Regions from separate parts of the Pseudoalteromonas sp. NS-SX12 genome, predicted to be linked through region 1. Evidence: predicted binding sites of a transcription regulator. Region 1 holds the regulator's gene; each other region holds the start of a gene.

The links. Region 1 encodes FliA, which starts transcription of late flagellar genes. Its sites were predicted from a motif close to CTAAAGNTNNNNNNNNNNNNGCCGATA; they were not measured.
Region 2: the regulator FliA is predicted to act here: its motif matches at 4,269-4,295, upstream of AC2IOM_RS00485 (flagellin N-terminal helical domain-containing protein).
Region 3: the regulator FliA is predicted to act here: its motif matches at 7,159-7,185, upstream of pomA (flagellar motor protein PomA).

What each region holds. Positions count from the first base shown of each region.
Region 1 covers NZ_CM170634.1:2,980,753-2,991,835, reverse strand. Annotated here, with positions in the region: gene flhA (flagellar biosynthesis protein FlhA) at 46-2,154, shown strand; gene flhF (flagellar biosynthesis GTPase FlhF) at 2,176-3,558, shown strand; gene AC2IOM_RS13900 (MinD/ParA family ATP-binding protein) at 3,551-4,408, shown strand; gene AC2IOM_RS13895 (RNA polymerase sigma factor FliA) at 4,417-5,133, shown strand; gene cheY (chemotaxis response regulator CheY) at 5,184-5,567, shown strand; gene AC2IOM_RS13885 (protein phosphatase CheZ) at 5,584-6,357, shown strand; gene AC2IOM_RS13880 (chemotaxis protein CheA) at 6,372-8,585, shown strand; gene AC2IOM_RS13875 (protein-glutamate methylesterase/protein-glutamine glutaminase) at 8,597-9,751, shown strand; gene AC2IOM_RS13870 (flagellar motor protein) at 9,744-10,511, shown strand; gene AC2IOM_RS13865 (flagellar motor protein MotB) at 10,518-11,083, shown strand, end outside.
Region 2 covers NZ_CM170634.1:87,589-98,671, forward strand. Annotated here, with positions in the region: gene AC2IOM_RS00460 (motility associated factor glycosyltransferase family protein) at 1-565, opposite strand, end outside; gene AC2IOM_RS00465 (hypothetical protein) at 584-865, opposite strand; gene fliS (flagellar export chaperone FliS) at 858-1,286, opposite strand; gene fliD (flagellar filament capping protein FliD) at 1,298-2,689, opposite strand; gene AC2IOM_RS00480 (flagellar protein FlaG) at 2,716-3,135, opposite strand; gene AC2IOM_RS00485 (flagellin N-terminal helical domain-containing protein) at 3,206-4,168, opposite strand; gene AC2IOM_RS00490 (flagellin N-terminal helical domain-containing protein) at 4,365-5,339, opposite strand; gene AC2IOM_RS00495 (flagellin N-terminal helical domain-containing protein) at 5,776-6,747, opposite strand; gene flgL (flagellar hook-associated protein FlgL) at 7,052-8,278, opposite strand; gene AC2IOM_RS00505 (FlgK family flagellar hook-associated protein) at 8,284-10,293, opposite strand; gene flgJ (flagellar assembly peptidoglycan hydrolase FlgJ) at 10,293-11,083, opposite strand, start outside.
Region 3 covers NZ_CM170634.1:1,785,178-1,796,260, forward strand. Annotated here, with positions in the region: gene thiL (thiamine-phosphate kinase) at 1-122, shown strand, start outside; gene AC2IOM_RS08335 (phosphatidylglycerophosphatase A family protein) at 134-604, shown strand; gene AC2IOM_RS08340 (diguanylate cyclase domain-containing protein) at 619-3,738, shown strand; gene dxs (1-deoxy-D-xylulose-5-phosphate synthase) at 3,810-5,675, opposite strand; gene ispA ((2E,6E)-farnesyl diphosphate synthase) at 5,745-6,602, opposite strand; gene xseB (exodeoxyribonuclease VII small subunit) at 6,644-6,877, opposite strand; gene pomA (flagellar motor protein PomA) at 7,297-8,058, shown strand; gene AC2IOM_RS08365 (flagellar motor protein MotB) at 8,062-8,970, shown strand; gene AC2IOM_RS08370 (TonB-dependent receptor) at 9,044-11,083, opposite strand, start outside.

The DNA.
Region 1 (11,083 bases):
ATTTGCTTTAGCTATACCAGTGTCAATATATTGAATAGCTGCTGTATGGACTTCAAGGCCACATTAAATCAATTAAACGCAAATAAATCGGATTACCTGAAAGGTATAGGTACACCTATTCTTGTGCTTGCTGCGCTCGGTATGGTTGTATTGCCTATGCCTGCGTTTTTACTCGATATACTGTTCTCTTTTAACATAGCGTTGTCGCTGGTCGTTCTACTTATTACCTTATATACCTTGAAGCCACTCGATTTCGGTATTTTCCCAACAGTTTTGTTAATAGCCACTATCTTGCGCCTTGCGCTTAATGTAGCCAGTACCCGAGTCGTGTTGCTTGAAGGTCACGAGGGCGGCGATGCAGCAGGTAAGGTAATTGAAGCGTTTGGCTCAGTTGTTATCGGCGGTAACTATGCCGTTGGTTTAGTGGTTTTCCTTATTCTAATCATTATTAACTTTGTGGTAATTACTAAAGGTGCTGGCCGTATTTCAGAAGTATCTGCACGTTTCACCTTAGATGCAATGCCAGGTAAACAAATGGCGATTGATGCAGACTTAAATGCAGGCTTTATTACTGCGGAACAAGCGCGAGAGCGCCGTACCGAAGTGACTCGTGAAGCCGATTTTTACGGTTCAATGGATGGTGCCAGTAAGTTTGTAAAAGGGGATGCTATTGCCGGTATTATCATTCTTGTTATCAATATTATTGGTGGTTTATTTATTGGCATGATCCAGCATGATTTACCGTTTAGTCGTGCAATGGAAGTATATACGCTACTTACGATAGGTGATGGCCTTGTTGCTCAATTACCTTCGCTACTTTTATCTATCGGTACCGCGATTGTGGTAACGCGTCAAAATGAATCGCAAAACATGGGCGAACAATTTCACGCTCAATTAGGCAATGACAAAGCCCTTTATATTGCAGCAGGTATTTTAATTGTAATGGGTTTAGTACCTGGCATGCCGAAAATCGCGTTTCTGGGTTTAGGTATGCTAATTTTGGGTGTTGCATATTGGAATAAGCGCATTAAAACACAAAAAGCAGAAGAAGAATCGAAACAGGTTGCAAAAGGCGGTTCACCAGGCCAAGAGCAAGCGCAAATTGAGCAAAAAGAGTTGGGTTGGGATGATGTACAGCAAGTAGATGTAATTGGCCTAGAGGTTGGTTACCGTTTAATTCCACTTGTCGACCAAGCACAAGGTGGTGAATTACTGAGCCGCATTAAAGGGGTGCGTAAAAAGTTATCTCAAGAGCTTGGCTTTTTAGTACCGCCGGTTCATATTCGAGACAATTTAGAGCTAGATCCGAACGAATACCGCATCACATTAATGGGGGTTTCTAGTGGTAACGGTGAATTAAAACACAATAACGAATTGGCAATTAACCCAGGTCAAGTATTTGGTGAAGTAAAAGGGGTTGCGACCAAAGACCCTGCATTTGGCTTAGATGCAGTTTGGATCGCACCAGAACAAAAAGATGAAGCACAATCACTTGGCTATACCGTGGTTGATGCTGCAACTGTGGTTGCAACACATATTTCTCAGTTATTACACAATAACGCAGCTTTGTTATTGGGCCATGAAGAAGTACAAAACTTACTTGATATGCTAGCCAAGTCGCATCCGCGTTTAATTGAAGGCTTAGTACCCGATATTTTACCGCTCACTACAATTGTAAAAGTACTGCAAAACTTACTTAATGAAGGTGTGCCAATTCGCGATATGCGTTCGATTGTTCAAACCCTCGTTGAGTACGGCCCTCGTAGCCAAGACCCAGACGTACTAACGGCTGCAGTTAGAATCTCACTGCGTCGACTAATCGTTCAAGACGTTGCTGGTAACGCACCAGAAATCCCCGTCATAACATTGGCGCCTGAGTTGGAACAGATGTTGCATCAGTCACTTCAAAGTGCAGGTGACGAAGGTGCTGGCATTGAGCCAGGGCTCGCAGAAAGACTACAAAATTCTCTCGGCGATGCGCATCAAAACCAGGAAATGGCAGGTGAACCTTCAATACTGTTGACATCAGGTATGTTGCGCAGCGTGTTATCGCGATTTGTGAAACACAGCCTACCGGGTTTGCGCGTGATGTCATATCAGGAAGTACCTGAAGAAAAACAGATCAAAATTGTTTGCTCAGTCGGTCAACAGTGATAAGTAGAGACGAGGTGTCACATGAAAATTAAACGTTTTTTTGCTAAAGATATGCGCAGCGCATTGAATGAAGTAAAGCATGAGCTAGGTCCTGATGCAGTTATCATGTCAAATAAGCGCATGGCTGATGGTGTTGAAATTGTGGCAGCTGTTGATTATGAAAAGTCAGTGCAAGCTGCACCTGCAGCGCCTAAGTTAAGCGAAGAAAAACCTCGTTTTAGTAATAATTTTGTTAAGCCAAAACCGCAAACAGCGACCCCTGAAAAACAAGCAGCGGTAGCAGATAGTTTATCGGCATTACTTGAGCGCCAAGCGAAAAAATCACCTCAATTTGATAAAGCACCTGAGCCAAAGCAGCCTCGTAATTGGTTTGATGACGATGATTCACTCACATCGACAAAGCAAGATGCCCTTGATAGCTTTGCTAAGCCAAAGCAGCAAAGCAGTTATGGCAACCAAGCTCAGTCGCTTGATGAAATGCAAGCGATGCGTGATGAAATGGCATCGATCAGACAGTTACTTGAGCACCAACTTTCTGGCTTAATGAATGAAGATATGGCGCGCCGTGACCCAACTCGTGCACTTTTACTCGACCGTTTGAAAGGTATGGGTATCAGTGAAGCAGTAGCGGACCAGCTTGCGTGTTTTATTCCAGATGACGTTGCACCGCGTCAAGCGTGGCAAGAAACACTTAATATGCTGAGCAAACAGCTATACACTGCAAATAATGAGATTTTGCGTCGTGGTGGCGTATATGCGCTAGTTGGCCCTACTGGTGTAGGTAAAACTACCACAGTTGCAAAGCTAGCTGCACTTGGCGCACAAAAATTTGGCGCCAACAATATCGCGCTAATCACAACAGATACTTATCGTATTGGCGCATATGAGCAATTATCGACTTATGGTCGTATTATTGGCTGCCCAGTAAAGCAAGTTAAAAATGCAGAAGAACTCACTGAAATTCTTTATCATTTAAGAAATAAGCGTCTAGTATTAATTGATACAGCAGGAATGAGCCAACGAGATATACGTTTGACTGAGCAACTTAACACCTTAATGCGCAATAGCCGAGTAGATATTCGCAGTTACCTTGTGTTAAGTTCAACAGCACAGCTTGAAGTACAGCAAGAGGCGATTAAACAGTTCAAACAGGTACAGTTAAGTGGTTGTATCTTCACAAAACTTGATGAATGTCTAAGTTTAGGTGAAATTATCAGTGTAGCCATTCAAAATCGTCTGCCAATAGGCTATCTTACCAATGGGCAGCGTGTACCAGAGGACATTCGTGTGGCAAATGCGGAAAAATTGGTCAGCAAAGCTCAGCAGTTGTATGCAAAACGAACAAACGCGCAAGCAAGACGTGCATCAAGCATGGCGCATCAAGCAGTAGGAATGTATGATTAACCCAGAATTAGATCAAGCTAGTGGCCTGCGGAAAATGAAAAACAACAACAAGGCTGTAAAAGTAATTGCGGTAACTGGAGGTAAAGGGGGAGTTGGTAAAACCAATGTCTCTCTAAACATGGCAATCGCCATGGCTCAGCAAGGCCAAAAAGTACTGGTACTCGATGCCGATTTGGGTTTAGCAAACTGTGATGTAATGCTGGGTTTGCGTGTAGAGCGTAACCTTTCTCACGTGCTTTCAGGTGAATGTGACCTCGAAGATATTTTAGTTGAAGGGCCGTATGGTATGAAAATTGTACCTGCGACATCTGGCTCTCAAAATATGGTGGAATTAACACCATCTGAACACGCTGGCCTTATTCGCGCTTTTGGCGAATTAGACTCACACTATGATGTATTAGTCGTTGACACTGCGGCCGGTATTTCAGATATGGTGCTTAGTTTTTCCCGCGCTTCACAAGATGTGCTTGTTGTTGTGTGTGATGAACCAACATCAATAACCGATGCTTACGCACTGATTAAAGTGTTAAGCCGTGAGCACGGTGTGTACAAATTTAAAATAGTTGCGAACATGGTACGCAGCTTAAAAGAAGGCCAAGAGCTTTTCGCAAAATTATCAAAAGTAACTGACCGCTTTTTAGATGTATCGCTTGAGCTAGTCGCAACAGTTCCATTTGATGAAAATATTCGAAAAGCGATTCGTAAACAAAAAACCATTGTTGACGTATTTCCAAAATCGCCTGCAGCAATTGCGTTCAAAGCACTTGCAACTAAAGCGGCGAGCTGGCCAATTCCAAATCAGCCGTCAGGACACCTAGAGTTTTTCATTGAGAAACTGGTTAGTAATTAGGAACGCCTATGAAAAGAACCGCTGCCTATGCTAATCAAAATCAATTATCGCAACTTGTCGAACAGCATACGCCGTTGGTTAAACGCATTGCCTACCATATTTTAGCGCGTCTACCGGCGAGCGTTATTGTCGAAGACCTCATTCAGGCAGGCATGATAGGACTCATTGAGGCTGCTAAGAACTTTGATGGCAGTAAAGGTGCGAGCTTTGAAACCTATGCGGGTATTCGTATTCGCGGTGCAATAATTGATGAAACGCGTAAAGGAGACTGGGTACCTCGCTCAGTACATAAAAACGCCCGTGAAGTCGCCGCGGTCATCAATCAGCTAGAATCATCACTCGGACGTGAACCAAAAGACAGTGAAGTAGCTGAAAAACTTGATATTACGTTAGATGAGTACCATCATATTCTAAGGGATATAAGCAATGGTAAAATTATCGGCATTGAAGATCTCGGTGTTGATGAAGATGTCATCGACGCAGGGCTCGGCAATAAAGAACAAAATCCATTAGTTGATATTCAACAGGATAAATTTAATAAAGCGTTAGTAGAGGCAATACAAACTTTGCCAGAAAGAGAAGCGTTAGTGCTGTCACTTTACTACAATGATGAAATGAATTTAAAAGAAATTGGGCTAATTCTTGAAGTGAGTGAATCAAGAGTGAGCCAAATACATAGTCAGGCCATGGTGCGCCTTAAAGCAAAAGTCCATGACTGGATATAGAATAAAAGTAGTAAGTAAACAATTAGGTGCATACCTCACTGGAGGATATTTTGGATAAAAACATGAAAATTCTTGTAGTTGACGACTTTTCAACGATGAGAAGAATCATTAAAAACCTGTTAAGAGATCTTGGTTTCACAAACGTGCAAGAAGCAGACGACGGTAGCACTGCGCTACCAATGCTGCAAAACCAAGAGTTTGACTTTGTAGTTACGGATTGGAATATGCCAGGTATGCAAGGTATAGATTTGCTGCGCGCGATTCGCGCGGATGACAGTCTAAAACACATACCGGTACTAATGGTAACTGCGGAAGCCAAAAAAGAGCAGATCATTGCTGCAGCGCAAGCAGGTGTAAACGGTTATATCGTTAAACCATTTACAGCAGCAACGCTTAAAACAAAGCTTGATAAAGTTTTTGAGCGTTTAGGCTAACGGGAAGGAGAGGTTTATGTCAGCAAGTGCTGCGCCTCAAATTACCTTAGAACAAGCTAAGCAGCTAGTTGCGTTTCTTGAAAACGATGAGCAACAACAAGCGCAAGAGCTGCTAAAGCAAGTTACGGCAATTGAGCAAGATGAATTATTTGATGAGGTAGGCAAACTAACTCGTCAACTGCATGATTCATTGAAAAATTTTCAACTTGATACCACTTTATCGGCGTTAACAACTGAGTCTATTCCTGACGCAAAAGAACGTCTCAATTATGTTATGGAAATGACAGAGCAAGCTGCGAATACAACGATGGACGCCGTTGAAGCATCGCTGCCTATTGCCGATAACTTGCAAACAGGTCTCAACAATATTAAGCCCAAATGGGACAAATTAATGTCGCGAGATCTTAAAGTTGGTGAGTTTAAAGTGTTATGTCATGAGCTAAACGGCTTTATGGACGAAGCAAAAACAAATTCTGATAAATTAAATGCATTAATGACAGAAGTGCTCATGGCCCAGGGTTATCAGGACCTCACAGGTCAAGTTATTCGACGCGTAATCGAGCTTGTCCGAGAAGTCGAGGATAGCCTGATTCATATGTTAACTGTGTTTGGCACACCTGTAGAACATGATGAATCGCCTGAAACGACAATACAACAAGAACAACAAATGGTTGCTGATGGTGAATTAGACCAAGTAGCTGAAGGTCCAATTATAAATGCTGAATCACGTGAAGATGTGGTTTCAGGTCAAGATGAAGTAGACGATCTGCTGTCTAGTTTGGGCTTCTAATCGGAGAAAAATGCATGAGCTTTGATGTCGATGAAGATATTTTACAAGACTTTTTAGTCGAAGCCGGTGAAATCTTAGAGTTGCTCTCAGAACAGTTAGTTGAACTGGAAAATAATCCAGAAGATGCTGATTTACTGAATGCGATATTTAGAGGGTTTCATACCGTAAAAGGGGGCGCTGGCTTCTTGTCTATGACAGAGCTAGTCGATGCATGTCACGGCGCAGAAAATATTTTCGATGTTTTACGACAAGGCCAACGCAGGGTTACTCCTGAATTAATGGATGTGATTTTACAGGCACTTGATACCATCAATGAAATGTTTGCTCACATTCAAAATCGCGCTCAGCCCGATCCTGCTGACCCGCAGCTACTGGCAGAACTACATAGACTTAGTCAGCCTGAAAGCGCAGATGAAGCACCGGTAGCCGAAGCGCCAGCAGAAGAAATTGTCGAACCAGAAGCTGTCGAAGAAGACCCGTTTGGTGATATTTTATTTGATGCTGATGCGCCAAGTGATGAAGCACAATCTTCTGGCGATAGCGTTGACGATATCACAGAAGAAGAATTTGAAAGCTTATTAGATGAGTTACACGGCTCTGGTAATGGCCCAGCCTCTAATGCAGCGCCAGAAGCGAGTGAAAGTAGCGACTCTGATGAAATCACTGATGATGAATTTGAAAGCTTACTCGACGAATTACATGGCGCTGGTTCATTCGGTGGCGCGTCTGAGACAAGTGCGCCAGAAAGTGCAGCTCCAGCGGCTTCATCGGGTGACGATGAAGACATTACCGAAGATGAATTCGAAGCCCTACTTGATGAACTTCATGGCAAGGGTAGTGCGCCAAGCACTGCTGAAAAATCATTTAATACTGATGCGGTAGCGGCAAAACCGGCAACGCCAACACCACCTCCTGCGGCTAAGCCAACGCCGGCGAAACAACAAGCTTCAGCACCAAAACCAGCAGCTGCTAAGCCTGCTGCGCCAAGTGCAGCCAAACCAGCTGCAGCGCCAAGTAAAGCACCAGCTAAACCGGCAGCGCCACCGGCTGAAACGACAGTGCGTGTTGATACCAAACGCCTTGACCAAATCATGAACATGGTCGGCGAACTGGTATTGGTTCGAAATCGACTTGTCAGCTTAGGTGCTAACGTTAGTAATGAAAGTATGGGTAAAGCCATTTCTAATTTAGATGTGGTGACCGCAGACTTACAAGGCGCGGTAATGAAAACCCGGATGCAGCCAATCAAAAAAGTATTTGGCCGTTTCCCTCGCGTTGTACGTGACTTAGCTCGCAGCTTGAAAAAAGAAATTAATTTACAGCTAGTTGGTGAAGAAACAGATTTAGATAAAAACCTTGTTGAGGCACTTGCAGATCCGCTAGTTCACCTTGTACGTAACTCGGTGGATCACGGTATTGAAATGCCAGACGATCGTGAAGCTGCAGGCAAACCACGCACCGGTACGGTGACGCTGTCAGCATCACAAGAAGGTGACCATATCTTACTTACCATTGAAGATGATGGTGCGGGTATGGACGCAGAAAAGCTGAAAAGTATAGCGATTGGTAAAGGTGTAATAGATGCCGACCAGGCAGCTCGACTGTCAAACAACGAAGCGTATAACTTAATCTTTGCGCCAGGTTTCTCTACCAAAGAAGAGATTTCTGATATTTCTGGTCGTGGCGTGGGTATGGACGTGGTTAAAACCAAAATTACCCAATTAAACGGTACAGTGAATATTGAATCAGAAAAAGGCAAAGGCACAGTACTTGAAATTAAAGTACCACTGACGCTCGCTATTCTACCTACTTTAATGGTCGTAGTTGGTCAGCAAACGTTTGCATTACCACTCGCCGGTGTAAGTGAAATTTTCCACTTAGATCTTACTAAAACAAATCTAGTTGATGGGCAGCTAACGATTATCGTACGTGATAAAGCGATTCCGTTGTTCTATCTAGAAAAATGGTTGTTACGGAATCCTCGCAGCGAACAAAAGCGTTCGCAGGGGCATGTTGTTATTGTGCAATTAGGTACGCAACAAATGGGCTTTGTGGTTGATTCCTTGATTGGTCAGGAAGAAGTGGTAATCAAGCCATTAGATGCTTTATTGCAAGGTACGCCGGGTATGGCGGGCGCAACAATTACGTCAGATGGTGGCATTGCACTAATTTTAGATGTACCAAGCTTGTTAAAGCACTACGCAGGCCAAGGTCGCAATAAAAAGTAAGAGAGCACTTAATGACAATTAGGGTTTTAGTAGTAGATGATTCAAGTTTTTTTCGCCGTCGTGTGAGTGAAATCTTGAGTCAAGATCCCAATATTGAAGTGATTGGCACAGCTAACAATGGTAAAGAGGCGGTTGAAAAAACTGCCGAATTACGACCATCGGTTATCACAATGGATATTGAGATGCCTGTGCTTGACGGTATTAGCGCTGTAAAGCAAATAATGCAGCAAACGCCGACACCAATATTAATGTTCTCTTCGTTAACGCATGATGGAGCAAGTGCAACGCTTGATGCACTTGATGCCGGCGCGTTAGACTTTTTACCTAAAAAGTTTGAAGATATTGCTCGCGACAAAGAAGAAGCAACGAAAGTACTTCAACAAAAAGTTAAAGAAATAGGCCGTCGCCGAGTAGGTGGTTTTAGACCACAGCGTGCAACATTAAATCAAGCGTCTACGGCAAGAGCAACACCTGAGCGCAGCACTAGCTCAACGTTACGTCAGCCTGATAGAACCTTTGCTGCTCGCTCCACACCGGCTGATTCGCGTGCGGCAACTAAAAGCGAAAGACCAAAAGCATCTGGTAAACAATATAAGTTAATGGCAATTGGTACTTCTACAGGTGGTCCGGTTGCGCTGCAAAAAGTGCTTACGCAGTTACCAGCCAATTTTCCTCATCCAATTTTGTTGATTCAACATATGCCAGGTGCATTTACACCGGCATTTGCACAGCGATTGGATTCACTTTGTCGAATCAAAGTTAAAGAAGCAGAAAACGGCGACTTGCTCAGACCAGGCGTTGCATATTTAGCACCTGGTGGTAAGCAAATGCTAGTTGAAGGTCGTAGCGGCAATCAAAAGCTAAAAATCTATGAAGATGATAGCGCTCGTGTCACTTACAAACCAAGCGTTGATATCACTTTTGCTAGTGCAGCAAAAAGTTACGGTGACTCAGTGTTGGCAATTGTACTTACTGGTATGGGAGCTGATGGCCGAGATGGCGCACGTATGCTTAAACAGGCGGGCTCTAAAATTTGGGCACAAGATGAGGCGTCTTGCGTTGTATACGGTATGCCCCAAGCAGTTGCAAGTGCTGGTTTAAGCGAGAAAAGCATCGCATTGGATGACGTTGCTAAACATATCAACACGGAAATAGGTTGTGGATAAACTAGCCGTTTTTGGTGCGATTATAGCGTTTGTAGCAATTGGCTTAGGGTATACCATTGAAGGTGGTGTGCTGGCGAATTTGTTTGATTTGTCAGCATTCATAATTGTGTTTGGCGGTACGCTTGGCGCGGTAATGTTGCAGGCAACTAAATACCAGTTTACCACAGCCATTAAAATGCTGCCTTGGGTGATAACGCCACCTAAGCATGATTTTGCAAAAGGCATTGAGCAAGTAAAAAACTGGGCGGCAAAAGTACGTCATGACGGCTATTTGTCGTTAGAAAACCTTGCTATTGATGAAAAAGATCACTTTGTATCAAAAGGCCTAAATTTGCTTGTTGACGGCAGTGACGAGCAGCAGTTCTTTGACACCATGGAAAACGAAATTTTGCAACGTCGCAATGCACTTAACGAGTCAAGCCAAGTGTATCATGCCATGGGGGGGTACAGTCCAACTCTCGGTATTCTCGGCGCCGTACTCGGTCTTATTCAAGCAATGAACTTTATTCAACAACCCGATATGTTAGGTGCGGGTATTGCCACTGCGTTTGTTGCTACTATTTACGGTGTTGGCTTTGCCAATCTTCTTTATATTCCAATTGCCAATAAATTGGCTTATTTAGTGGATGAACATTGCCGTTATCATCAGATGTTAGCTGAGGGGATGTTTTGCATTCTTCAAGGTGATACGCCTAATGCCATTGAACAAAAGCTTTCGGCGTACTTAATCGAAAAAAATAATAAGTCGTTGTTTAGGTAGTCGTGTATGCCACGCTTTAAGCCTTTTAAGCAAACCGAACAAAACGATAACACACATCGCTGGCTAGTTTCTTACGCCGATTATATGACATTAATGTTTGCATTATTTGTTGTGATGTACGCGATGGCCATTATCGAAGAAGAAAAATTTTCAGTGTTGTCAGACACAATTTCTCATGTGTTTAAAACAACAGACCAATTTAGCAAAGGTACGGGAAAAGGCGTATCTGGTGAAGGCATTCTTACGAGCAACGAACCAAAAGTTGATTCGCAACTGCACGGCATTAGTATTGTAAATGAAGAAAAAGGGCCAGAACTTGTCGATGGGCGAGGAGAGCTGAGTAATTTACAGCAAAAGTATTTAGGCCAGCCGCTCGATGCGCTTGAAGAAGAGCTTAAAAAAGCGATATCTGATGAAATTGAAGCGGGGCAAGCGCAGTTAGAAAAAGACATGAATTGGCTTACCATAGAGCTGAGTTCAAGCTTGTTGTTTGCCAGCGGTAGCGCGGTTGCCACTGAACGTGCAAGAACTGTTTTACGTTCATTACTGCCAATTTTAAATGCTAACCGAAA
Region 2 (11,083 bases), 170 kb from region 1:
AGTAATCTTCATTCGGCTCAAATATATTGATATAAGCACTGGTTGTAGCATCAATTAGTTGCTCTAAGTGGTAACCTAAGCCCACACCAAACACCATTAAGCTAGGTATGCTGTCGCCGAGCTTGTTGTTATCTTCGAGGTTATCTTTTGCTTTGTTATAAATGGTTCCCAAATCAACCATTAAATCGACATGTCTGAAGTCTGACACATTCTCAATCAGTGCCACGCCCGTGTGATCTGTTCTACCAATAATTGGCGAGTCGATATTTTTTTGACACTGCTCTTTACACTGCTCAACTGGATCCTCAGAGTACATAGGTACTCCAGTATCATGATCTATGATATTGACTGAGCCATTAGAATTAAGGATAAACTGGAATTTATCACTTGGGTTATAAGTCAGAAATTTTTCATAAATATCAGGAAAGTAAGTTTGAAATGCCGTTAAATTTTCTTTGTATCGCTGATTGCCAGCATCAACAAATATCTGTTCTTTTTCTGCTTCGTTACATCTTCTCTTTAGCTGTTCTTCCAATGCTTGAAGTTGCTGTTCAATTGAGAGCATATATCTTTTTTTCCCATTTTATTTTGCCTGCAGATACTGGTTAATATGACTTGAACTTCGTTTTAACTTAACAATATCTTTGCCAACCAATTTTTGCTTCTCTTGCAAATTAGATACCAATCGGGAAAAATCTACCAGCACTAACTGCAAATCTTGATCAATTAATTCCTTATTTTGAAATAATTTTTTTATCACTATGTCAAAAGCTAATGCAAGCTCATTCGCCGATTCATAATCCTCACATTCGATTGCAGCCTTGAGCTGTTCAAGACTGCTGTTAACAGCGGAGAAATTATCCAACACTAGCACCTTGAGACGAAGAACCTAATACTTCATCTCGTACTTCAACGGGAATCGCGTCCCAACCAGATTTAATCTCTTTAATTAAACCTGCAACTTCATCGATTTTTTCGACGCTATTTTCTAAGCTTGCATCAAGTAATGTATCAAGCATATACGTATAAAGCATATAAAGGTTTTCGACTACTTCACCACCAACTTCAAAATCTAGGCAATCTCGTAAAGAATTAATAATGGCTGAGGCCTTAGAAATATTCTCACTTTTAGCTGCAAGATCTTTACGTTCAATAGACACCTTTGCTAACACTAGTTTTTCTAATGTGCCCATCATTAGCATTTGAATGATCTGATAACGATTTGCACCAGCAACACGTGTTTTCAATGCTTCTTTCTGGTAATTCTTTACTTTAGCGTTATACATAAGTTACCCATTTATTTTGATTTGGTAAAACCTGGTAAGCTCGAAAGTTGAGCTGACAAGTAGGTTTGCGTCTGTTGCATATTTGCCAACAGCACATCAAGTGACGAATACTGCTTTCGCAACCTAATCTCTAATTGCTCCATTCGGTAATCATGGTTAGCTAGATCATCTTCTAAGTCTTCTTGTCTAAGATTAAGATCAGTTTCTCTTTCTTTGAGCAAACCACTCGACGACACATAATTATCCAGAAGCGTTTCAAACTGTTTGGCAATACCATTCTCACCTGCAAAAAGCTCGCCAACTTCATCATAATTTTCATCAAGTGCCGTGTTTAAGCTTCTTACTAGCGTACTTTTTTCTAAGTAGCCTTCTTTATTAATTCCCAAGCCCGCATCAAATATAGTTTCGAATGGCTCCACACCAGGAACTGTAGTTGATAACATCGAATTAAGCTGACTTTCAAGCGTTCTAATCGTTGCATCACCGTTGAGTGGTTTACCAACTCTGCTTTGAAATCCGAGTTGACCGATTAGATTGTTATAACTAGATATAAATTCATCGACAAGGGTAGATACGCCGCTTTTATCATAATCGATATCGATGCGAGAGGTTTCGTTGTTTTCACTTTCTTTCAGTGCTGTGATGGTCATGTCCTGTACAGCATCTTTGAAAGTATTAGTGCTATTTTGAACTGTTAGCCCATCAACCTTAATAATTGCGTCTTGCGCTTGATCTTCGGCAGCAATACCAAGCCCACCTGCCCCTCCGCCATTAGCTACGGTTGAAATAGCATCAAGCTCTGCAGTATCATTTGTAACAACTAGATCATTGCCTGTACCGGTTTCATTTGATGTAAGGACTAATTTTGATTCAGTTCCAGTATTGACAATATTGGCAATAACCCCAAAGTTGTCGTTAGCGTCATTAATCGCATTTCTAACGTCTTCGAGCGTGGCACCTGCATCGAGTGTTAAATCAAATGACTTACTTCCAGCAGCGAAACTTAGTGTTCCTCCACTAGCAGTCACAACATCATCAGCAGCCGAAAAACCAGTGTTAGAAACCGCTCTAGAGCCCTGAGCAAGCTGCATTACTTCTATATTGAAACGCCCCGGAGTGGTATTATCGTTAGTGGAAACGCGGATCAAATCACCCGAAGCTGGTTGCTTTAATTCAGCGGTACGCTTTGTAAAGTTATCTACATCTGCTAATTTTTTGATTACATCTTGAAGTTGTGTCATTGCTGACTTCACTTCACTAATCGCTGAAAGCTCAACTGTTATAGCTTCTTCTTTTGCAGCAAAAGCTTGTAACTTAGGAATATTCTCGGCATCTAATGACGCTTTGATGATACTTTCAAGGTCTAGCCCTGAACCAACCCCTGCTGATGTGATACTCGCCATAACTACCTCTAACCTTTAAATATTTGCTACACCGTGTCGTTAAACAAAACGCCTTTGGTGTTAGTAAGTCTATCGGCTACTTCGTCTAAAGCTTTAGCCATTTCGCGGAATTCCTTAGGTGGTATTTCTCTGATGACTTCTTGACTAGACTTATCCAATACTTTTACTACCGGCGGTTCGCCAAGCTCATCAAACTCAAATACTAAGCTTGTTGCTTGTACAGGAATAAACTCATTTATCTTTTTTAAATTTGCTTTAATTTCAGCAAATATATCTTCCTTCGATTTGACCTCTTCTTGAAAAAGGTCTTTTTCTGAATCAGCAAGATTTGTACCAGTTGGTCTAGTTTTGTCGTCACTTTGACTCTCAGATACGCCACCAAACCCTTGCTGTTTCTTTAGCTCATCACTCTGTGTGACTGCCAGGTTTGATTCTATAACATTCATACCAATACCTTTAGCTTATTAAGTAATTATAGTTGACCACTGGAAAATGTTTTTCCAGTGGTCAATTAATTTAACCTAAGAGAGATAATGCCACCTGTGGTCGCTGATTAGCTTGACTTAGAATTGAACTACTTGCTTGTTGTAAGATCTGATTCTTAGTTAATGCAGCTGTTTCAGCAGCAAAGTCAGTATCACGGATACGTGAACGAGCAGCTGCAAGGTTTTCTGAAACGTTCGATTGATTTCGAATTGATGATTGGAAACGGTTTTGTACAGCACCTAGTTCTGCACGTTTCTTATCAACAACGGCAATCAAAGAATCCATACCAGCTAGTATTTGTTGCGCGTTTACTTGAGATGACACTGAAATAGAGGTGGCACCAAAAGCCGTAAAAGATGCTGTTGTTTCTGTAATCGTTGAGCTGACGGTGCTAATACCAGCAGCAAGTGTAGACATAGTTTTGCCAGTTACACCTGTTGCTATTGATGCAATACCCGACATAGTAAAACCGTTGTTCGCACTCATGGCATTTGCCGTGCCACCAACATCTTTCATTGAAAAACCAATGGTTTGAATTGCATCGGCACCTACTTGGAAGTTGGCTTCATAAGAGCCATCTAACAGGTTTTGACCACCAAACGTTGTATCTTCAGCAACACGGTTTACTTCAGATGAAAGTTGACGAATCTCTTCTTGCAGTGCAAGACGGTCTTCATCCGTGTTTGAACCATTCGACGCCTGTTGAGCGAGTGTACGCATACGTTGGAACATACTGGTAATTTCATCCATCGCACCTTCAGCAGTTTGTGATAGAGAAATACCATCATTTGCATTTCGAATACCCTGATTCAAACCGTTAATTTGACCTGTAAGTCGGTTCGAAATCTGCATACCAGCAGCATCGTCTTTTGCACCATTAATACGCAAACCTGACGACAATCGTTGGAATGAGGTATCTAAGTTAGTACCTGATTGACTTAATTGTCTTTGAGCATTTAAAGAGCTCACATTTGTATTTACATATAAAGCCATAATTGCCTCCGCTTTATTAACTAAAGTGCAGTTTAAATAAGTACCCCTACTTATTTAAAAAGCCCAATTTAGAATCCTAAAATAGGTGTTCTAGTCGGCTTATCGACATCTTTAGAATTTGCTTTAGCAATTTTTTTAATTTTTTTTAATAGGCATAAAAAAACTCCCATTAGGGAGCTTTTTAAATAAATTAAATTTAACCTTGCAGCAAACTTAGCGCAGCTTGTGGTCTTTGGTTTGCTTGACCGAGAATTGTCTGACTCGCTTGCTGTAATATTTGTGCTCGTGTTAATTGCGCTGTTTCCATGGCAAAGTCTGCATCTTTAATTCGTGATTTAGCAGCACTTAGATTTTCTGAGATATTAGCTTGGTTTCTAATCGTTGACTGAAAACGGTTTTGAACCGCACCTAACTCAGAACGCTTTTTATCTACAACAGCAATCATCGCATCCATTGCCGCAAGAACTTGTTGTGCATTCGCTTGTGTCGACACACTTATTACCGTCGCCGCCATGTTACTAAACCCAACGGTCGCTTCTGTTAATGTTGTTTGTACGTTACTGATACCAGCGGCTAAAACGCTCATTCCTTTACCACCAACGGCGCTAGCTATGCCTGCGATACCTGACATAGTAAAACCATTATTTGCGGTCATACTGTTCGGCCCATTTGCGGTACCACCAACTGTTTTCATACTAAAACCAATAACTTGCACTGCATCAGCACCTACTTGGAAATTAGCTTCATAGTTACCATTGAGTAAGTTTTGACCACCAAATGTCGTATCGGCTGCAACTCGGTTAATCTCAGATGATAGCTGACGGATTTCCTCTTGCAGTGCTAATCGGTCTTCATCCGTGTTCGAACCATTTGCAGCCTGTTGTGACAATGTTCGAATGCGCTGGAACATGGTAGTCATTTCTTCCATTGCACCTTCAGCTGTTTGTGCTAGTGAAATACCATCGTTCGCATTTCGGTTGCCCTGATTCAAACCTAAAATCTGTGATTGTAATCGGTCTGAAATTTGAAGACCTGCAGCATCGTCAGCAGCACTATTAATTCGAAGACCCGATGATAAGCGTTTAAACGCTGTATCTAAGTCGCTCCCAGAACGATCTAACTGGCGCTGGGCATTTAGCGAGCTTACATTAGTATTTACATATAAAGCCATAACCTTACTCTCTCTATCTATCTCTTATAATATGTTAGATATGAGTAACCCGGTAAACGCAGCATTACTTGCAACATTGCCATTAGGGTCTAGGAAAATGATTGCCAACTTTTAAACAAAAGCGGCAAATAACCGCCTAAATTTTCCTACATATCTTGTTCAAGAAAGAATAATTCAATAACTGTGCCACAAATAAAAAAGAGCCTTATAAAGGCTCTTTTCAAAGAGAAAGATTGAAAGTAAGGGGCAAATATAGCGGTGTCAATAAACTTACTTTATACTTGGTACTATATTTGCTTAATCAATTTAGTACGAGAGACCTTTGGGTTTCTTATACTTACTTGTTTGGATGTTTTATAGCAGTTGCCTCCGCTTTAAATATCCGTTTCTAATGCCCTTATCTACTACCCCATTTGATAAGGGCATTTCTCTTAATTTATCCTAGTAGACTCAATGCAGCCTGTGGACGCTGGTTAGCCTGACTCAAGATTGTTTGGCTTGCTTGCTGTAAGATCTGGTTACGTGTTAACGCAGCAGTCTCTTGTGCAAAATCAGCATCTTTAATACGTGATTTCGCAGCACTCAAGTTTTCAGAAATATTCGATTGGTTACGAATTGTTGACTGGAATCGGTTTTGTACCGCACCAAGCTCTGAACGCTTTTTATCTACAACCGCGATCATTGAGTCCATTGCTGCTAACACTTGCTGCGCATTTTCTTGTGACGATACACTGATAACCGTTGCAGCCATATTAGTAAAGCCAGCAGTTGCAGCTGTTACACCAGTACCTACGTTACTGATACCAGCCGCTAGAGCTGTCATCGACTTACCAGTTACAGCTGATGCAATTCCAGCAATACCTGACATGGTGAAACCACCGTTTGCTGTCATAGTATTAGGACCGTTAGTCGTGCCGCCAACTGTTTTCATGCTAAAGCCAATCGTTTGAATAGCATCTGCACCAACTTGGAAGCTCGCTTCATAAGTACCATCTAGTAAGTTCGTGCCACCGAATGTTGTATCTGCAGCAACACGGTTAACTTCTTCAGATAACTGGCGAATTTCTTCCTGAAGCGCTAAGCGGTCTTCATCAGTATTCGAACCATTTGATGCTTGTTGTGCTAGGGTACGAATACGCTGGAACATACCCGTTACTTCATCCATCGCACCTTCAGCTGTTTGTGCTAGTGAGATACCGTCGTTAGCATTACGGTTACCTTGATTAAGACCATTAATCTGTGATTGTAAACGGTCTGAAATTTGAAGACCTGCCGCATCATCAGCTGCGCTGTTGATTCGAAGACCTGATGATAAACGCTGAAAAGATGTATCTAACGAATTACCTGAATTCATTAATTGACGTTGAGCGTTTAATGAACTTACGTTTGTATTTACATAAAGTGCCATGACTCATTCTCCCGAAGTAAAAATAACTTACTTTCAATTCTCATATTTAACGAAGAGCTAGAAATTTAAATTTCAGTATCTCTTGAAGTTACTTTTGTTATCGGGAGGAAAAAAAATTCCTTTAGCTTAATTTTTAATTTTTTTTAAATTATTCAAAAACTTATTTAAGATGGAAATATGGCTAACTATTGTATCGGCAATAAATTGACTTGCTTTAGTGAATTTTTAAAAAATCATCTAATTTACGGGATAAATTAACAAAAAAGCGAGTTTAAAACTCGCTTTTTATAGATAAAAATAAATACTACCTAATGTAATCAAACAGTGAAAGTTGAGTAAGGCGGCCAAATGTTGCCTGTGATGCCTGCAACGCTGTCTCTTCTTTTGTTAATTCAGAAATTGCCGCTGCCATATCCAATTCAATTAAATTTGCTTTAGATTCTTTGTGATTAATATTGATATCAGTAGTCGAATCTAGCAACCTCTCAGCAACTTTTAATCGACCGCCCAAATTTGCTTGAGTAATAGACACTTGATTTTGCGCGTTAGTTAATCCGGTTATACCATCTGCCAAAAACTCTTGATATGCATCATTAGATAATCCAGATGTAGTTAAACCGGTAATTAACTCTTCTAATGTATTTAATACATTTTTCTTTTCCGGCGGTGCTAAAGAAAAATCCGCTGTTCCCGGTGCGACACCAGAAAGCTCAATTTCCATACCTTGGAAATTTATTGCCTCGCCATCATAGTTACCTGATGCAACTGGTGTACCACCAAGTGTTATCGAGTATGTGTCAGGTGCCCCAGGGGTAACGGTCACTTGTAAATTATTGTTCGCAGGTACAAGAGGGTCATAGTTAGCTTTGTGATATGCATCGAACTGAGCTTGTTCTTTAACAAAAACAGAACCTCCAGTGATACCGCCTCCAACTGCAGGCGCGTTTGTATTAACGTTTAGACGTGCGTCCACTTTTTCAAACGCATCAATACCATTATCACTAGATCGCAACGTTATACCAACCGCCAATTGCATCTCATGATTACCTTGGTCACCTTGATAATCATAAGTGCCTGTCGCACCGTTGTAGGAATAGGTTTGTACATTATCCTGAAAACCTGAAAAGATAAACTTTCCATCTTCAGATTTTGAATTCATTAAATCATACAGTGTTGCTTGAATAGACTTCATCTCTTCAGCAATCGTTGCTCTGTCTTGCTCTGTAAGCGCACCATTACCGGCCTGAACCGTCAATTGATACCCACGCTGTAAAGAGATTTTAATATTTTGCAACACACTTTCTTCAGTTTTTAATTTACTCGTCAGGTAACTATTATTCTTTTGAAACTGTTCATTTATATCAATGCGTTCACTAAAGAGTAACGCTTGAGCAGATGCGGCGGGATCGTCAGACGGTGTTAGAATACGCGTTTGAGTCGAAACCTTTTCTTGTGCAATCGCAACCTTCTGCTGATTATCTAAAATTTTATCAAGGTTGTTTTGATACATAATGTTATTTGATAAACGCATTAGATTTACCTCGCTGCATTCAATATGGTGTCGAAAACCGTTCTGGCGGTAGATAAAATTTGTGCAGCTGCAGAATATGACTGCTGAAATCTCAACAAGTTTGCAGCTTCTTCATCCAAATTAACGCCAGAAATAGACTCGTACCAAGCATTTGATTGATTAGCTAAGGCTTCAAAGGCAACTTGATTCGTTTTAGCAGACGAAGTTCTGATACCAACATCAGTAATTAAGTTTCCGTAAGCCTCATTCAATGTCGTTAGATTGTCGCCACCAGCCGATGTTTCAATATTTGCTCTGACTAGCTCTTTATCTTGCAGTCCCGCCAACATTAAACCATTTCGATTGTCATCAAAACCGTTTGTATTAAATTCCAGCGTGAATGAATCACCAGTATTTGGCGCGCCTTCTAAACTAAAATCAAAACCATAGGTATTGTAAGGGGCCCCAGCTTGATTTAACACATTGTCATATGGTGGCGTTAGTACCACAGTTGTTGTAACAGCTGGAGTGCCATCCGTTATATCAAACTCATTTGGGTTGGCTGTTTTTGTAATAGTAATAGGGCCATTGGTTAAAGACGGAGGCGGACCTGCTGTAAAACCTGCAGCCGTTGTATCCGTGACTGTACCACCTGAAATACTGCCTGTACCTTGGTTATTAATATTACTATTTGTTCGGATCGGCGATGCTAACGCCAAATCTTCTGGTCTGTTCGTCGCTAATTGAATATTTGTTGACGCCTCTGAATTAAGTTTTAACTCAAACTTATCTCCCACAGCAGCACCAGCAGTAAGGTTTATTTCTAAACCATATAAAAAGCCACCAGCACTACCCGCATTAGCTACGCCGCCCGCTACTGTTGCTACAATTGGCGTACCAACGGGGTCGCCATATTTATCAAGTGCAGAAACTGTTATTTGGTTTGCCGCTGTGTATTCAATTAGAAAATCAGAAGCAGGGATTTCACTACCGTGTCCTGCTTCAACAGTACCGGTAACTTGTGCCGTACCTGTATTTGCTGCATATGCGTATGCACCTGCACTAGGAATCGTGAACAAATCACCGCCTAATTCACCATCCGCATCCAGTCCTAATCTATTTTGTTGGTTAAATGCATCAGCCATTGCCAAACTTAATTGGCCTAGTTTGTTTTGTGATGGAATTAAAATATCTTCGCGATATGCCAATAGCCCGCCTATTTTACCTTTCAACAAACTTGTATCTACTTCAAGCGGTATTGCCTTACCTGAATCCACATCTAATTTTAAATCTTTAAAATTGGGGTCTGGATCGCCGGAAAGTGAAAATAAATTAAACGCACCATCTTCCATTACAACAGCTTCACCTGTACCCATAAACACCAATTTTTCACCATTTGGACCATCTAGCGTTTCAATATCTATGTACTCAGCCAACTCTTTAATGGCCAAGTCACGTTGGTTAATAGTACTGTTTAGAGCACTGCCATCAGGGCCTGAAGAACCCGATGCAATAGCAAGATTAAGTTCGCTGATTTTACTGATCAGTCCATTTGCTTCATCGGTATAGATTTCAAGTTGATCATTCACAATGGTTTTTTGGTCAAACACTATGCCAGAAAGCCGACCCAATTGATCGATATACCCTTGTGCGTCATTAAAAAATAAATTGCGGCTCACCGATGATGAAGGCTGATTTAATGTTTCTTGTAGTGAGCTAAAAAGTGAATTAATACTAGTAGACAAACTATTAGATTCTTCAGCAAACAAACTGTCAACGCGGGCGGACTCATCAACAAACTGGTTAAAGAAAGCAAGGTTAGACACATCGCGATTTAATTGTTGTTGCGCAAAGTCATTCACTAAGCGGAAAGTTTGCCCAAGTCCAACTTGATTATCAAACAGTGTTCTATGTTCTGTGCGCTCTCGAACATAACCTTCTGTATTGACGTTGGTAATGTTTTTACTGGTAGTTTGCAGTAACTCTGAGCTTGCACGTACACCTGAGTTTGCAATATTAAGTAGATTAAAAGACATTAGTTAGTGCCTCCTAAACTTGTTATCGAACTTTTCATCATATCGTTTACATTTATTCCTGAAGCGACAGCGTTGAGTGCTTGCGTAAATTCAGTGCGCTTTAGCACATCTTTAATTTTGTCTGCATAATTAGGGTCAGTGGCATACCCTGCTTTTTGTAATTCATCGAGATACTGAGATGGGTCTGACGTTGTTTTAAGTGCTGATTGATAGCGTGGGTTTTGCTGTAAAAAGTTAACAAAATCATCAAAACTTTCAGCAATGCTGTTATACGCTCTAAAATTAGATTGTTTTTTAACAGCGACGCCTTGTTCAAATTCAAGCGAAGCTTTAGCAGCTTTATCACCTTGCCATGCGCGGTCAGCTTTAATATTGAAAAAATTATTTGAGCTTTGCCCATCACTTTTAGTAATCACATGTTTTCCCCAGCCTGTTTCAAGCGCAGATTGCGCCAACATAACAGCAGGACTTAACCCTATTTTTTCAGCTGCGCTTTTAGCGTGCTGCCAAAGCTCAGAAACAAACGACTGCTCATTATCAAATGCGGTTTCTTCACCTGTTGTATTTATCTGTTCTGGTGAATCTGTATTTGCGGTATTCAATGAAGGCTTTTGCATTGGCGCAATCTGGCTTGCTGAAAACAAACTTGCAGGGGTGTATTTTCCTGGCGTTGGTGAAAGTTGCTGGACAATAATATCGGCAAGCCCTAATGCACCACTTTGTGAAAGCTCCATAGAAAGCTGTTGATCATGCATATCACGATAAAATTTAACGCTGCTTTCATTAAACG
Region 3 (11,083 bases), 1.2 Mb from region 1:
ACGGCGTTGCTCTGTCGTGTATCGGTCAAATCAATAATAATGTTGGTAAGGTTGAATTGACGCTTGAAGGTAAACCGTTAACATTAACGCAATGTGGCTTTGAGCACTTTAATGCAGAATAATCGGAGTGTGCGTGGCACAATTTAACTTAAAAAAATTTACACATTTCTGTGCGCTGGGTTTTGGCTTAGGGCTGGCGCCTAAAGCACCTGGCACCTTTGGTACCTTAGCGGCAATTCCGTTTATTTTCCTTACCATGATGGCGCCGCTGTGGCTACAGTTGGTTGTTGCGATTACAATTTGCGCTATTGGTATTTGGTTTTGTGACGTTGCAAGTCGCGATGCTGGCGTACATGATCACCCTGCCATTGTTTGGGATGAAGTGGCGGGTTTTTATATCACCATGATTGGCGCAGCGATTTCGTGGCAAACCTTACTGGTTGGCTTTATCTTATTCCGCTTTTTCGATATTGTTAAACCTTGGCCGATCACACTGCTCGATAAACACGTAAAAGGTGGCTTTGGCATTATGGTTGACGATATTCTGGCAGGGATATTTTCACTTATATGTTTACAGCTAGTTGTTTATTACGGGCTAATTTAATAATGAGATAAACCGTGCTGTTTCGCTTAATATTGTTATTTACAGTTGTACTGCTTAGTACACTCAAACCGACATACGCTTCGCTTGATGACTATGTGGTAAAACAGTGGCATATTCAGCACGGGCTTGCATCACAGTCACTTAAAAACATTGTACAAGACCAACAAGGTTATTTGTGGATTGGCTCCCAGTTTGGCTTGAGTCGTTTCGACGGTAATCGCTTTACTAATTTTAATGTTAATAACAGTGATTTTTTGCCAAGCAATGCAATTAACAGTTTGCTTATCGATAACGACGGTTTTTTATGGATTGGCACTGATAACGGGCTAGTAAAGTTTAGCCCAAGTGAGCTGACATCAGAGCGCTTTAGTTTAAACGGCCCAGTACGTGATATCGCACAAGATAACAACGGTCGTATCTGGATTGCATCGAACAGTCTTTACCTTTACTCCAACCAAAAACTCAATACCATTTCTCAGCTGCTTGGTGTAAGTGACACTAATAATAACTTTAGCAATAAACGAAATGCCTTAGTGAAACTGATTGGTGAAGTGCGCAAAATGGCACTGTCGCCTGACGGTATTTGGCTTATTAACGATCGCTTTTTACTGCATTTACAAAGTTTAGCGAATGAAACTACCGGTAAAATTCGCTTTGAAATTACCGAACGTATTTCATTGCCACAGCGCTTAGCACAATCGGTATTATACGACTTAGCGTGGCTGGAAGGGGACTTATTTATTGCCTCTGAAGTTGGCGCTTACTTTCTCGACATTGACCAAGAATTAAGACCTTTTTCATTACCCTATGCCAATAACGCCACAGTATATAAATTTATGTACGATTCGGATGGTTCATTGTGGGTTTCGACTAAAGGGCGATTATTGTATCGCGATAGTAGTGGTATTTGGCAGTGGATTGAACAATCAGACCTTGAACAAACGGTTTGGTTTTCCGATATTTTCAGAGGGCAAGACGACATTATTTGGCTTGCAAGTTTAACCGAAGGATTGTGGCAAGCGCGCCCTAGCCAAGTAAAACGTCATCGCGATAGTAAAGGCTTAAATCAATCGGTTACTACGCTAAAGTTTGGAGAGGACCAGCGTTTATGGCTAGCCACCAAAAATGGTATTGGTTATTTAGATGAAAGCGGTTTATTTAACGTAGAAATCGCGGCGGCAAAACTCGGTGGTTTGACCGTTCATGATTTACATTTTCAGGGCTCGCGTTTATTTATCGCAACCAACCGTGGGGCCTTTGTTTACGATGGTAATGAATTACTTAAACTTGATGCCGCAACGTTACGTGCAACAGCCGTGTTTGCTATCGAAAGTGCAGAGCAAGGCGGCGTTTGGCTAGCCACAGATCGTGGTTTATATCGTTTGGCGTTTAACGGTTTACGCTCGTTTGTTTATAACTCGTTTCTTGATAGTAAATACATTACTTTTATCGATGAGCAAAATGGCAAAGGTTACTTAGGCACCTCGCGCGGCGCTTATTTTTTCAGTGAGCGTGGTATCGAGCGTTTAGCCATGGGCAGCGCATTAGCTGAATCAAATATCAGTTTTATTCTTCCCGTTGAAAATAGGCTGTTTGTTGCAACGCAAAATAATGGCTTATTTTATCGCAGTGACAAAGGCGTTTGGCGTCAGTTAGATGTATCTAATGGCTTACCTTACGGACCTATTTTAAGTTTGCATTTTGAGCAAGCGCTAAATTATTTATGGGTGAGCACTAGCAAAGGTGTCTATCGCTTGCCGCTTAAACAGTTTGAAGAAGGCATTCACTCGCTTGAAGTTGAACAAGTTATCTCGCCTTACAACAAACAGCTTGATGGCAAAACCAGTCAGTGTTGTTCGGGGAATGCGCTTGGTGCAATTGCCCGTGTTGGTTCGAGCTTATGGTATCCAAGCAAGTCTGGTTTAGTTGAAATCCCAACCAATATTCGGTTATTTAGTGAAAGTGATATTCGCCCGATTATTGAAACGGTCACGGCCGATAACGGTGGCGAGAAAAATACCTATTCAGTACCTGAGGTCGATACTCTTACACTGCAAACCGAGGAACGAAATTTAACACTGGGTTATACCGCAATTAATTTCCAAACTGCTTCTGAAATTGATTTTCGCTACCGCCTTGTAGGTCTTGATGGGGTTTGGCGTGAAGCAAATAATAGCCGAGAAGCAAACTATGCTAACTTACCGGCTGGGAAATTTGTTTTTGAACTACAAGCAAAACGACGCGGGCAAGAGTGGAGTAGTGCCGATACGATTTCACAAACCTTGATTATTCCAAAAGCCTTCGATGAAACAGTGGTGTTTCGTTTAATCGTTGTGATGTCGTTTATTCTTGCCCTGTATATTGTGTTTCTGTTCTATCGTAATCAAGAGCGTCGTAAGCAAGAAGAACTAGAACGCTTAGTTGAAACGCGCACTCAAGCGCTTATTTCTGCGAATGAGCAACTTAATAAAGCTAACGACAGGCTAAAACTGGTAAGTCACTCAGATGAGCTAACAGGCCTTCGCAGCCGTCGCTTCTTATTTGATCAACTACCGAAAGACATCGAGCATTTCCAAAGTAACCGCGAAAGCCTTGAGATTCAGGGTAAATGTATGGCACTGCTGATTTTGAACTTAGACAAGTTTAGCCGTGTAAACGATGTGTTTGGTTCGTTTGCTGGCGATAACTGTTTACAGCAAATTGCGTCCTTGCTGACAGAGCAGGTACAAGGTGCCGACTATGTGGTACGTTGGAGTGGCGACGAGTTTTTGATTTTACTAAGGGATATGCAAAAGAGCGCTGTACATCAGTTTGCGCGCAGTATTAGTCATCAGCTAGCTGGGCAAAATTTTGTTATGCCTGATGGCCGTAAAACAAAACTAACAGGCTCGGTTGGTTGGGCATTTTATCCGCTACCGTTGCTAGGCGGGCAAATTATTAGCTGGGAAACATCCATTAAAATTGCCGATATTGCACTGCAAAAAGCAAAGGCGAAAAAACCGGGCAGTGTCGCTTACTTTAGCTTTTCAGATAATATCGATGCGTTTGAATTTGAAGATAGTGAACGTGTTGCTCAGCAGTTAGAATCGTTATTAGATTCCGAGCAAGCTAAGCTGCATATTTCTGAGATATAAAATAGGTAAGTGTGAGGATTGAGAATTCAGATTTCAGAAAGTTGCTGAAACCTGAATTCTTAAGGCATGCGCTATTTGGCTAGGTACGCTTCGATACTCTTTTGAATACCGTCAGCGTCAAGGCCAAGCTCTTGATGGATCTCTTGCTGTGTACCGTGTTTAATAAACACATCAGGTAAGCCTAAGTTAAGTACCGGAATGTTTAACTTTTCTGCCATTACAAACTCGTTCACAGCAGAGCCAGCACCGCCCATAAGCGCGTTATCTTCAAGGGTAACTAAGGTGCTGTGAGAAGCTGCAAGCTGTTTAATTGCCGTTTCGTCAAGTGGCTTAACAAAACGCATATCAAGTAGCGTCGCGTTAAGCGCTTCAGCCACTTGCTTTGCTTCGTCAAGCAAGGTGCCAAAGCTTAAAATTGCTGTGTCCTTACCTTCACGAATAACCTTAGCTTTACCAATCTCAAGTGCACTCATCGCATCATTTGGCATAATGTCGCCTGCGCTGCCGCGAGGGTAACGTACCGCACTTGGTCCTTGATGCAGATGGCCGGTGTAAAGCATTTGACGACATTCGTCTAAATCACTTGGTGCCATGATCACCATATTTGGAATACAGCGCATATAGCTTAAATCGTATGCACCTTGGTGAGTTTCACCGTCTGCACCCACCACGCCAGCGCGGTCGATGGCAAACATTACTGGTAAATTTTGCAAAGCTACATCGTGGATAAGTTGATCGTAACCACGTTGTAAAAAGCTAGAGTAAATCGCCACAACTGGGGTAAGTCCTTCACAGGCTAAGCCTGCACCTAAGGTTACCGCGTGTTGTTCGGCAATTGCCGCATCATAATATTGGCTTGGGAACTCTTTTGAAAAGCGCACCATGCCTGAACCTTCACGCATCGCAGGCGTAATTGCCATAAGTTTCGGGTCTTTTGCGGCCATATCGCATAACCAATCGCCAAATACTTTTGAGAAAGTAGGTGCGCTTGGTTTTGACTTTGGTAAGCTGGTTTCGCTTGGGTCAAACTTTGGTACGCCGTGATAGCCAATTGGATCAGCTTCTGCTGGTTTATAGCCTTTACCTTTTTGTGTGCGTACGTGAAGTAATTGCGGGCCCTTTAAGTTACGCATATTACGTAAGGTATCAGTTAGCATGCCAACATCATGGCCATCAATTGGCCCAATGTAGTTAAAACCTAATTCTTCGAAAAACGTACCTGGGATCACCATACCTTTAAGGTGTTCTTCCATACGACTTGCCAGCTCTTTTACCGGTGGCATGCCAGACAGTAGTTTTTTACCGCCTTCACGAATGTTGGTATAAAAGCTACCTGACAGAATACGTGCAAAGTGGTTGTTGAGCGCGCCTACGTTTTCTGAAATCGACATTTCGTTGTCGTTTAGAATAACCAGCATATCGGGATTTAAGTCGCCGGCGTGGTTCATTGCCTCAAATGCCATACCCGCAGTAATCGCACCATCACCAATAACGGCAACAACTTTACGGTCTTGGCCTTCTTTTTCAGACGCCAGCGCCATACCAAGTGCCGCCGAGATTGAGGTACTTGAATGGCCTACGCTAAAGGTATCGTATTCACTTTCTTCACGGAAAGGGAATGGGTGCAAACCATCTTTTTGGCGAATGGTATGCATTTGCTCACGGCGACCTGTTAAGATTTTATGTGGATATGCTTGATGGCCAACATCCCAAATCAAACGGTCAAATGGTGTGTTATATACGTAATGCAACGCCACAGTTAGCTCAACGGTGCCAAGACCTGAGGCGAGGTGCCCACTACTTTGTGATACCGAGTTAAGTAAGTACTCTCTCAGTTCATCGCTTAGCTCAGCCAAGTTTTGCTGCGGTATTTCGCGCAGTTGCTCTGGCGTATTCGCTAAGCTTAATAATGGATACTTGCTACTATCAAATGTCATGATGTTTTAAATTCTATCCTAAAAATGAGTCGCCAATTTATTGTTATCGCTTATTTGGCGTACTAGGGATCAGTGATCTCTAGCAATTATATATTCTGCAATCGCTTTGAGTCGACCTGTATCGGCATCTATTTCAGACAAAGCGTTAATTGCTTGGTTCACAAGATTTCGCGCTTTATCTTTTGCGCCTTCAATGCCTAGTAAAGCGGGGTAGGTTGCTTTGTTGGCTTCGATGTCTGACCCTTGTGGTTTACCTAAAGTGTGCGTATCACCTTCAACATCAAGAATGTCGTCTTGAACTTGGAATGCAAGGCCAATTGCTTCAGCATAGCGTGCTAGTGCCGCAATTTCTAATTCGTTGGCATTACCGGCAAGAGCGCCCATCTTAATTGCCGATTTTAGCAGTGCACCGGTTTTTAATTTATGTACTTGCTCAAGTTGAGTAAGGGTAATTAGCGAATCGGTTGCCGCAATATCAAGTGCTTGTCCGCCGCACATACCTAATAATCCAGACGCATTTGCTAACGTGTTTACGATTTTTAGCTGGTTGTTAACAGTAGTGCCATTAAATTGTGATTCAGTAATGGTTTCAAATGCTAAACACTGTAGTGCATCGCCCACTAAAATAGCAGTCGCTTCATCGTAGGCAATATGGCATGTTGGTCTGCCACGGCGCAGTTCATCATCATCCATCGCTGGCAGGTCATCGTGTACTAACGAATAGCTATGAATACACTCAATTGCGCATGCAATTCGGTCTAGGTCGGCGTTGTCGGCGTTAAATAATTCACCTGTTAGGTAAACCAAAATCGGTCGTAAACGTTTTCCACCATTTAATAAACTGTAGCGACATGCGGCTACTAGTTTTTCATCCGTGTGATGTGACGCTGGGGTCAGCGCACTCAAATTTTCTTCAATGCGCGGCAAATACGCAGAGATTATAGAGTCGACAGAATTCAATTGAACGCCTATTGGTTAAAATCCACAAGTTGGGCATTGTCATTTTGCCCCATCAAGATTTGCACTTTTTGTTGTGCTTGCTCAAGCTTTTGTGATGAAGCTGAGGCGAGGGCAATACCACGCTCAAATTGCTTTAACGCTGTTTCGAGAGGCAAATCACCGTGTTCCATTTCAGTTACAATTGTTGAAAGTTCTGAAATGGCTTCTTCGAAGCTTAAATTTTCAGGCTTTTTGCTCGCCATAAGTTACCTGCCACGCAAAGTAAAAAAGAATTGGCTAATTTTATGGTTATTGCCGCGCTAATTCAATTTAACTTGCTAAATATCCTAACGAATGTGCTTTAACGCTTTGTTTTACTCTTATTTGAGCTAAATTAATTTGTTAAAGGTTGGGTTAGAGCGCATAAATTTGTCATAAATGCAGCTAAACTTTATTGCTAGCAGTATTAAGGTGATTCTGTCTGGGGCTGATATCATGTCACTGTTTTTATTGAAAGCTAAGTTGATGTATGCAAAATAAATTACTAATACTTTGCTAGCGCTTGCCGATAAATAAAAGTAAATTATTATAATAGTTACGGTATCTTGTCTTCACGCAAGCATATTGAGCCTCAAATTTAAAACCCAAACTTGGTTTATAAGTATTACAACTGGGAGTCAAAGTGGATTTAGCAACGGTTATAGGCATTGTCGGTGCAGTCGGTTTCATTGTGATGGCAATGGTCATGGGTGGTGATATTGGCATGTTTGTCGATGTGCCCTCAGTACTCATTGTATTTTGTGGTTCATTATTTGTTGTACTCTCTAACTACACTATGGGGCAATTTTTTGGCATAGGTAAAGTCGCCGGTAAGGCCTTTATGTTTAAAATTGAAGCGCCAGAAGAACTTATCGAAAAATCAGTAGAGCTGGCAGATGCTGCCCGTAAAGGCGGCTTTTTAGCACTAGAAGAAGCTGATATCCCTAACCCTTTTATGCGTAAAGGCATTGATATGCTTGTAGATGGCCATGACGCTGATGTCGTGCGTGCCACGTTGCAAAAAGATATTAGTTTAACCACAACACGTCATGAGGCTGGTGCTGGATTATTTAAAGCTCTGGGTGATGTTGCGCCTGCGATGGGCATGATTGGTACCTTGATTGGTCTGGTAGCCATGTTATCGAACATGGATGACCCCAAAGCCATCGGTCCAGCAATGGCGGTTGCCTTACTTACAACACTTTATGGTGCATTCCTTGCGAACGTAATCGCCATTCCAATTCAAGCTAAATTAGAAAACCGCAAAGACGAAGAGCAACTCAATCAGCGCTTAATTTTAGACGCTATTTTAGGTATTCAAGATGGCCAAAATCCAAAAGTGATCGAAGGTATTTTGAAAAACTATTTAGCAGAGTCTAAACGCCAAGTGGATACTGAGGGGTAGACGATGTCGGACGAAGCAGAAGAGTGTAAATGCCCGCCCCCCGGATTACCGGCGTGGATGGGCACCTTTGCTGATTTAATGTCGCTATTAATGTGCTTCTTTGTATTGTTATTAGCTTTCTCAGAAATGGATGTACTGAAGTTTAAGCAGATTGCAGGCTCGATGAAGTTTGCATTTGGTGTACAAAATAAGATTGAAGTTAAAGACATTCCAAAAGGTACTAGCGTTATTGCTATGGAGTTTCGTCCAGGCAAGCCCGACCCAACGCCGATAGAAACAATTCAGCAGCAAACCGTCGAAATGACTCAGCAAATGCTTGAATTTCAAGCCGGTGAAGAAGACAGTGCAGGTGGTAGGCAAGAGCAACGCGGTAATCGCCGAGGTGGTGAATCGGCAAGTACCTCTAAACAAACCGCCAGTGAAGCGCAGCAAGAAAAAACCAACGAGCTACTTAAAAAAATCGCGCAACAGCTGGAGCAACAAATTATTGATGGCGCAATTGAATTAGAATCGCTCGGTCAGCAAATTGTAATCCGTATTCGGGAAAATGGCTCGTTTCCATCGGGTAGTGCATTTTTACAGCCACAGTTTAAGCCAATTATTCAAGAAATAGCGGCGTTACTAAATGATGTGCCCGGCGAAATTACGGTATCGGGTCATACCGATGATTTTCAAGTGAGCAACGAGCTTTACACTAATAATTGGGATCTTTCTGCTAAGCGCGCTGTTGCGGTAGCAACGGAAATGCAAAAAGTACCGTCGTTTGATAAAGGTCGCATGGTGGTAATTGGTCGAGCAGATACCAGGCCGTTAGAGCCGAATGTTGATGAAGAGTCGCGTCGCCGTAACCGTCGGGTTGAAATATCGATTATGCAAGGTAAAGCAAAAGAATCGACACCAATTGATTTATAGTCAAATTAGACCACAAAGGTCAACGCTTTAAATAAAAAACCCCGCAACTGCGGGGTTTTTTATGGTTATTTTTTTAGAAGCGATACGTGATCGAGCCACCAAATGTACGTGGGTCAACAACCGCAGCATAACCGTCAGGGTAACGACGACCTGCTGGTTCGTAAACCGTAACCGCTTCTTCGTCAGCTAAGTTATTGATAAACGCATTGATGATCCAGTTTTCAAGCTCGTAGTTAAGCGAGACACGCGCTACCGTGTAATCGCCTGCGATGCGCTCTTCTGTATTTGATATTTCACCGTAATAATCATCAACAAATGACACGGATGCTTTGGCAGATAAGGCATCGGTAAACCAATAACTTGCGCCTAAGTTAGCTGTAATGCCCGGTGCCGAACTGAGTTCGTTACCATTAATGCTTTCGTATTGTGGGCTATCATCTTTTATTTCTGAGTTCATTAAGCCAAGACCTGCGTTTAAGCGAAGATCTTGCGTTACCATCGCGCTGATTTCGGCTTCTAAGCCGTATGTAACGACCGAGTCGATATTTGAAATACGGCGCTGTAAATTAGTTGCTTGGTAATCTGAATAGTCATTGTAGAAAAGGTTAGCGCTTACGTTAATATTGCCATTATTTAGGCTAGAGCGAATACCTGTTTCAAAGGTATTAACCGATTCAGAATCATAATAATAGTATTCACCCGCAAACCAATCGAGTGCGCCGCCTGCTGAGTTATAGCCTTTACGCGCGCTCACTGTTGCTGTTGTCGCATCTGAAATGGCATATTGCAGTACCAGTTTTGGCAGAGTAATGGTGTTGTCTTGGTCAAGTACCGATAGCTCATTCTCAAAATAGTCGCGATACTGTGATTCTTTTTCCACACGACCACCCACAATTAGAGTAAAGGCATTGGCAAACTCAAAATTAACTTCACCGTACAATGCTTTTGAGTCACTTTCATCATGGCCATGATAAATTGACCCGCCAACACTCTCATAATCTTGCTCACGCTCAAAATAAGCTAAGCCAACAAAACCATAAAACGCATCATTGTCTAACCCAAAGCGCATCTTGCCGTCGATAGTAAGGTTTTGTTCTTCGGTTGTTAGTGTTTGCTGGCGCGTAATGTCTGGGTCATAACTATCAAAGCCCCATTGGTAATCCATACCTGCAACTAATAAGTCAAATGCAATATTATTTGATGCTTTATAGTCAAACTTAGCGCTTACCGTTGTGCTGTCTGTATCCATATAACGTTGACCTGTTGGAATATAATCCCAAGGGTTGTCTGCTGTGAAATATTTACGGCCGGTATCGCCTTTTTCACGGTTATCAGAAACAGTGAAAAGTGCCGAAAAATCTTCTAATGCTGATGGTTCCCACAGTAACTTTGCTTTTAGTCGTGTTGTTTTTAATTCATCTAAGTCAAATGTTGGATTGTGGCTTTCATAAATTACACTGTTATCGTACGATTCACCGCTCAGTAATTGGCCTGTAAAACGAAACGCAAGTTGGTCGTCGATTAATGGACCAGAAGCCATAACTGACGTATCAATATATTGATCTTGGTTGCGATAGCCAACACGTGCTGCACCTTCCCAATCGTAGCTAGGATCTTTGGTTTTAATGTAAATTAAGCCACCTAAGCTGTTGCGGCCATTACTGGTAGATTGCGGACCACGAAATACTTCAATTTGTTCAACGTCCCAAATACCACTATCACCTGTTAAATCAGCCATAAAGGGCTCGGCAACGCCGTCAATTAATGTTGAAACGCGCGCACGAGCCCCGCCGGTTACGCCATTAAAGCCACTTGCTGAGCCGTTACCAGATACACCTCGAATGTCAGGCACTGCACCAGTTAATGCAACCACATTTGGAATTTCAGATACCGCCTGACTTACCGTAATGTTTTGAATTGAACGCAGCGTTTCTTCGGTAATAACAGATACACTCGATGCAGTGTCTTTTAAGGTACGATCCGCTTTTTCACCAATCACGATAATTTTTTCGATTGATTCTAATTCTTGCTCATCTTCTGCAATGGTGAAGCCGGAATATAAACTTGCTGAAATAACTAACGTAAGGGTACTAAGTTTAAAACTAGCAATTGA